Thiocapsa rosea: one gene and its partner. The protein of the gene in region 2 interacts with the protein of the main gene of each other region in a pairwise test. Links are inferred from orthologs where the notes say so. Each region holds a gene or a part of one and is shown on either strand. Other genes may lie near its edges.

Region 1 (3,368 bases), 1.7 Mb from region 2 along the record:
CGGTTGCCACGCTCTGTCCTCCCTAAACCGCATCCGGGGCGATCACCACGGCTCCCTGTGGTGGGCGGCCCGGGTTAACCCGGGCGCTTCGGCCCGAACGCGGCTTAGCTCTCGATTTTAGATGTCCTAAACCGCGTCGACCGAGCGCTTCGTGGGTCCTTGTACGTCGGTCGATCCACCGAAGTAACCCATGCCATGCCGGACGCGGTTTAGCGCGGTTCAGATCGTTACCGGGTTGGGTTTTTCCGGGTCGATACGGTATTTCCGAATCGCCTCGGAGACCGTCGCGGTCGGGATCTCGCCCTCGTCGGCCAATGCCTTGAGGGCTGCGACGACGATGTAGTAACGATTCACCTCGAAGAATTTTCGCAGCTGGCTGCGCATGTCGCTCCGCCCGAAGCCGTCGGTCCCGAGCACCAGGTAGTGTCGCGGGATGTAGGGGCGGATCTGGTCGGCGTAGGTCCTGACATAGTCCGTGGCGGCGACGATCGGGCCTCGGGTCCCGGCCAGTTGCTCCTCGACATAGGTGGTGCGCTGGGGCTGGTCGGGATGGAGCATGTTCCAACGCTCCACATCGATGCCTTCGCGCCGCAGCTCGTTGAAGCTGGTGACGCTCCAGACATCGGCGCCGACGTTGAAGTCCTTGGCGAGCAGCTCGGCCGCGGCCAAGACCTCGCGCAGGATGGTCCCGGCGCCGAGCAACTGGACCCGGTGGGTGTGCTCCTCGCCCTGATGAACCGGATACATGCCCTTGAGGATCCCGGCCTCGGCGCCCTCCGGCAGCGCCGGCTGGACGTAGTTCTCGTTCATCGCCGTGACGTAGTAGAAGACGTTTTCCTTCTCTCGATACATCCGGCGCAGGCCGTCTTGGACGATGACGGCGAGCTCGTAGGCGTAGGCCGGGTCGTAGGCGACACAGTTCGGGATGGTCGCGGCGACCACCATGCTGTGGCCGTCCTGATGCTGCAGACCCTCGCCGGCGAGCGTGGTGCGTCCGGCGGTGCCGCCGATCAGGAAACCGCGGGCCTGCATGTCGCCCGCCGCCCAGGCCAGATCCCCGATGCGCTGGAACCCGAACATGGAGTAGTAGATGTAGAAGGGGATCATGCTCTGGCCGTGGTTCGCGTAGGCGGTGGCCGCCGCGATCCAGGACGACATGGCGCCCGCCTCGTTGATGCCTTCCTGCAGGATCTGACCCTTCTTGTCCTCGCGGTAGTACATGACCTGATCGGCATCGACCGGCTCGTAGAGCTGGCCGATCGAGGAGTAGATGCCGAGCTGGCGGAACATGCCCTCCATGCCGAAGGTGCGTGCCTCGTCCGGAACGATGGGGACCAAATACTTGCCGATCGCCTTGTCGCGCACCAGGATCGTGAGGATGCGCACCATCGCCATGGTGGTCGACATCTCCTTGTCGCCGCTGCCTTCGAGGAGCGGCTTGAAGGCATCCAGCTCGGGGATCGGCAGCACCGCGGCATCGTCGCGACGCAGCGGTAGGAACCCGCCGAGCCGCTCGCGCACCTCATGCATGTACAGCATCTCGGGGCTGTCCTGCGGCGGCTTGTAGAAGGGCGCGGCGCCGATCTGATCGTCCGAGATCGGAATATTGAAGCGGTCGCGGAAGGCTTTGAGATGCGTCTCGCCCATCTTTTTCTGCGAGTGGGTGATGTTCATGCCCTCGCCGGCCACACCCATACCGTAACCTTTTACGGTCTTGGCCAGGATCACTGTCGGCTTGCCGTTCATGCGCATGGCCGCGTCGTAGGCGGCATAGACCTTGGCCGGATCATGGCCGCCGCGGTTCAGACGCCAGATGTCCTCGTCGGTCATGTTGGCGACCATGTCCTTGAGCTCGGCATACTTGCCGAAGAAATGCTCGCGGGTGTAGGCGCCGCCCTTGGCCTTGTAGGCCTGGTAGTCGCCGTCGACGCATTCCTCCATGCGCTTGAGGAGCAGACCCTGCTTGTCGCGGGCGAACAAGGGGTCCCAGTAACTGCCCCAGACGACCTTGACGACGTTCCAGCCGGCGCCGCGGAAGACGGCTTCGAGCTCCTGGATGATCTTGCCGTTGCCGCGTACCGGGCCGTCGAGACGCTGCAGGTTGCAGTTGACGACGAACACCAGGTTATCGAGACGTTCGCGTGCCGCCAAGGAGATGGCGCCCAGCGATTCGGGCTCGTCCATCTCGCCGTCGCCCAGGAAGGCCCAGACCTTACGCTCGCTCGTGTTGACCAGCTCCCGGTCGTTCAGATAGCGCATGAAGCGCGCCTGGTAGATGGCCATCAGTGGACCCAACCCCATCGAGACGGTCGGGAACTGCCAGAAGTTGGGCATCAACCAAGGGTGTGGATAGGAGGACAAGCCGTTGCCGTCGACCTCCTGGCGGAAGTTGTAGAGCTGCTCCTCGCTGATGCGTCCCTCCAGGAACGCGCGGGCATAGATGCCGGGCGCCGCGTGACCTTGGAAGAAGATCAGGTCTCCGCCGTGATCCTTGTCGCGCGCACGGAAGAAGTGGTTGTAGCCCACGTCGACGAGGGTGGCGGAGGAGGCGAAGCTCGAGATGTGCCCCCCGAGCTCGGTCGAGAGCCGGTTCGCCTGCACCACCATGGCCATGGCGTTCCAGCGCACGAAGGAGCGAATGCGTCGCTCCATGGCGCGATCGCCGGGGAAGCGCTCCTGCTGCTGCACCGGAATGGTGTTCACATAGGCGGTGTTGGCGGTGAACGGGAGATAAGCCCCCGAACGGCGCGCCTTGTCGATCAGTCGCTCGAGCAAAAAGTGGGCGCGCTCGACGCCTTCGTTCTCGAGCACGGCCTCGAGCGAATCGAGCCATTCCTGTGTCTCTTGGGGATCGATATCGGGCTTGTTGGTCATGTTGTTTCCCGGAAGCGGTCGAAGCGGTCGGCACGGGCAAAGCGCGGATTATATCAGCGCTCGGAGTTTGCAATGGTGAGAATTTAGGGGGTCAATGTATGGTCGGGCGTTGGTCAGTAGCTGCCGGCCTCCAGCTGCCGGCCTCCTGCCGTCAGCTATCAGCTATCAGCTATCAGCTTTCTGCTTCTTGCGTTCGGCCTTCGTTCTCCGGCCTCAGGCGATCGACATGCCTCGTGAGCCCACGTTGCCGGAACCTTGGGGGTCATGGCTCGTTCGGGTAGAAATCGAAATCAAGGATCTCGTCGATTGCGTAGGGGCAAGATCGGGGAAACCGCTCGGGGCCCAACAGGGTCTCGCGCACGGTGATGTCCACGGCGTCCGGGTAGGCATCGTCGATGGCCTCCGGCACGTAGGGCTTCACGCTGGGGCTTGACTGGATCTGACGCTGAATCTGCTTGCGCTGCTCGATGATGCTGCTGCGCCAGCCCGTACTT
Region 2 (3,100 bases):
TCCAGCGGTCGTCAAAACTGCCGGGGCCGATCCCATCCAAAAACACCGCATACCGCGCACCGGGCGCGGTTTAGAGAAAATCCGGCAGGCTCTTGCGGATCGCCTCGGGGCTCTGGGTCGTCAGGTTTTTGTCGATCTCACCGGCGATCAGCTGTTTGAGCGACGGGGACTGATGTTTGCGCAGCATCCCCAGGAAAGCCGGGGCCGCGATGACGTAAAGCTTTTGAAGCTCCCCTTTGTTGCGCGCGCTCTCCAGCGTCTCGCAGACCAGGCCGGCGAAGCGTTCGGCATTCTCCTGCTTGTGCGCCTCCTCGCCGTTGATGCCGTGCGCACCCGACATGGGGTCGTGACCGCGACCGCCCTTGTCGGTTGTCAGATCGCCCTCGTGGAGCCGTCCTTCCGGGAAGGCCAGCGTGTGGATCTCGCGCAGCGCGCCTGCCGATTTGTCGGTGGTGAAGATGCGTGCGCGGCTGTTGTCGGCGGCTAGTATCCAAGTCAACATGGTGTCACTTTCCTCCCGTACTGAGCCCGGCCGCGATGCGGTCGGGGCTTTGGCTGAGACGGGACGATCGCCCTTGCGATGTAGGGTCATGCGTCGCTGCGCCCCGATCCGTGTCGGTCGGTTCCCGTCCCTTTCAGTGTAACAGGCCCGTCACGGAATTCAGTGGCCCGGTCGACGCACGCCGGCAGCGCGTTCGATGCACGCGAGGTAGCCCGCGGCGTCGAAGGGCGCTTGGTTGCGTTGCAGCGTCCAAAGCGCCTCGGCGAGGCATTCCATGATGCGGTGGTCGGTCTCGTGCGGATCGCCGGTGATCTGCAGGATGCGGCCGTAGAGCCGACGGATGCCAGCGGGCTGATCGGTGTTCAGCTGATCGAGGATGGCGATGTGCAGCCCCATGTGCAGGAAAGGGTTGGACTCACCCTGCTCCGGGAGATAGTCGCGCTCCAGGGTGGTTTCGATCTCGGTCATGAGACGATGATATTCGGGATGCTGGCGCAGGATCTGGACAATCTGTGCCTCGACGGGCTCCAAGGGTTGTCCGGTTTGAGCCTTCTCCCAGGCGGTGATGAAGGTGCGACGATGGCTTTCACGGTCTTTTGCGAACATGGAGTCGAGGCTCTTGAAGGGGTTAAACCGCGCCCGGTGCGGTATGCGTCATGTGTTGGAACGGCTTGGCCGCGCCAGCTCCGGCGACTGTCGGCGCTGGCGCGGTTTAGAGGATTCGGGCTCGGTGCTGCTTGCGTTCGATCTTGCGTCACGGCGGCGGCGTCTTGTCGCGATAGTCGCAGAGATCGGCGATCGGACATTCGGGGCAGCGCGGCTTACGTGCGACGCAGACATAGCGTCCGTGCAGGATCAGCCAGTGATGGGCGTCTTTCAGAAAGACCTTGGGGACATGGCGCAGCAATGCCTGCTCGACCGCGAGCGGGGTCTTTCCGGGCGCCAGCCCGGTGCGGTTGGCCACACGGAAGATATGGGTGTCGACGGCCATCGTCGGCTCGCCGAAGGCGGTATTGAGAACCACGTTGGCCGTCTTGCGTCCGACGCCGGGGAGTGCCTCCAGGGCCTTGCGCGCGCGCGGGACCTGACCCCCGTGCTCCGCGACCAGGATCGCGCAGGTCTTGATGATATTGGCGGCCTTGCTGTTGAAGAGTCCGATGGTCCGGATATGCGCTTTAAGGCCTTCTTCGCCGAGCGCGAGCATCTTCTCGGGCGTATCGGCAACCGCGAACAGACGCGCCGTGGCTTTATTGACCCCTTTGTCGGTCGCCTGTGCCGACAAGATCACCGCCACCAGAAGCTCGAAGGACGTGCGATACACCAGCTCCGTCGTCGGCGCCGGATTGGCGGTGCGAAGACGCTCGAAGATTCGATTGCGCTTTTCCTTGTTCATCGATGGATAATCCCTCAGGACTGTCTAAAATGACAGCCCACTTCGTTGAGCGATTCTCCGACATGAGCGATGGCCTGACCCCTCGGCAGCGGCAGATCCTGGAGCTGATCAGGTCGCATATCCGCGAAACCGGGGTGCCGCCGACACGCGCGGAGATCGCCCGGACCTTTGGTTTTCGTTCCGCCAACGCGGCCGAGGATCATCTGCGCGCCTTGGCCCGGCACGGTGCGATCGAGCTGACGCGGGGTCGTTCGCGCGGCATCCGGCTCATCGATCACGCCGCCGCCGGTGAGGTCGAGCTGCCGATCATCGGGCGTGTCGCCGCCGGCAGTCCCATCCTTGCGGCCGCGCATATCGAGGACTCCTGTCCGGTTAATCCGGACCTCTTTTACCCCCGCGCGGACTATCTGTTGCGGGTTCTCGGCAGCAGCATGTGCGATGCCGGCATCCTCGACGGCGATCTTCTGGCGGTTCATACCACCTCCGAGGTTTTCGACGGCCAGATCGTAGTGGCACGGTTGGGCGACGAGGTGACGGTCAAACGCCTGCATCGGCACGGGACCGGCCGGGCCTACCTGTTGCCGGAGAATCCAAGCTTCGATCCGATCCTGGTCGATCTGCGCACGCAAGAACTCGTCATCGAAGGATTGGGTGTCGGTGTGATTCGGCGTTTCGCAAGCGGCGGGAGTCAAGGGATGACCAAGGTGACCCCGGGCATCAGTTGATTGGGGTCTTCGAGGACATGGCGATTGGCCTCGAACAGCGCACGCCATTGACTGCTGTCGCCGTAGCAACGGCTGCTGATCAGGGCCAAAGAGTCGCTGGGACGAATCCGATAGGCGCCTTGTGCGTCCAACACGCGAGCCAGGGTGAGTTGACGCTGGTGCAGAACCTTCTCGGCGGCAGTCACAGCAGGCTCCGCGCTTGCTTCCCGCTTCACATTCGGATCCAGGAGTGTCCTGCGCAGTTCCGTGTAGGCATCGCGGGAGGCCTGTCGCGCCTGCTCCACATCGAGAGTGCCGCCGTCCTGCGGCGGGACCCGTGCCCGGAGTGCCTCGAACCGGCGCTCGAGTGCCTCGTGGGCCGTCGTGAGCGAAAGCCTGCTGGCATCGAGCTCGGAGAGTCGCCGGTCGCGCTCGCTGAGGGTTCGCTCCAGGTCGAGCAGCGCCTCCTTCAGGCGCTGTATCTCGCCGTTCAGGCGCTCG

The links.
Region 1: the proteins of nth (region 2) and aceE interact in binary tests that used the Escherichia coli proteins (3 or more experiments, as listed by UniProt). The link is inferred for Thiocapsa rosea from one-to-one orthologs.

Annotation. Positions count from the first base shown.
Region 1 is NZ_RBXL01000001.1:4,132,493-4,135,860, forward strand. The notes cover bases 20-3,187. They hold aceE (pyruvate dehydrogenase (acetyl-transferring), homodimeric type), read right to left. Parts: upstream 2,875-3,187; coding sequence 220-2,874; downstream 20-219. Other genes in these bases: BDD21_RS18605 (DUF29 domain-containing protein), read right to left, coding at 3,137-3,187. In the rest of the region: aceF (dihydrolipoyllysine-residue acetyltransferase), read right to left, coding at 1-10; more of BDD21_RS18605, read right to left, coding at 3,188-3,368. UniProt on the Escherichia coli protein: Component of the pyruvate dehydrogenase (PDH) complex, that catalyzes the overall conversion of pyruvate to acetyl-CoA and CO(2).
Region 2 is NZ_RBXL01000001.1:2,480,971-2,484,070, forward strand. What follows is about bases 77-2,976. They hold nth (endonuclease III), read right to left. Parts: upstream 1,896-2,976; coding sequence 1,257-1,895; downstream 77-1,256. Other genes in these bases: BDD21_RS10950 (host attachment protein), read right to left, coding at 77-502; BDD21_RS10955 (DUF1841 family protein), read right to left, coding at 662-1,108; lexA (transcriptional repressor LexA), read left to right, coding at 1,925-2,620; BDD21_RS10970 (LysM peptidoglycan-binding domain-containing protein), read right to left, coding at 2,584-2,976. Also shown: more of BDD21_RS10950, read right to left, coding at 71-76; more of BDD21_RS10970, read right to left, coding at 2,977-3,100. UniProt on the Escherichia coli protein: DNA repair enzyme that has both DNA N-glycosylase activity and AP-lyase activity. The DNA N-glycosylase activity releases various damaged pyrimidines from DNA by cleaving the N-glycosidic bond, leaving an AP (apurinic/apyrimidinic) site.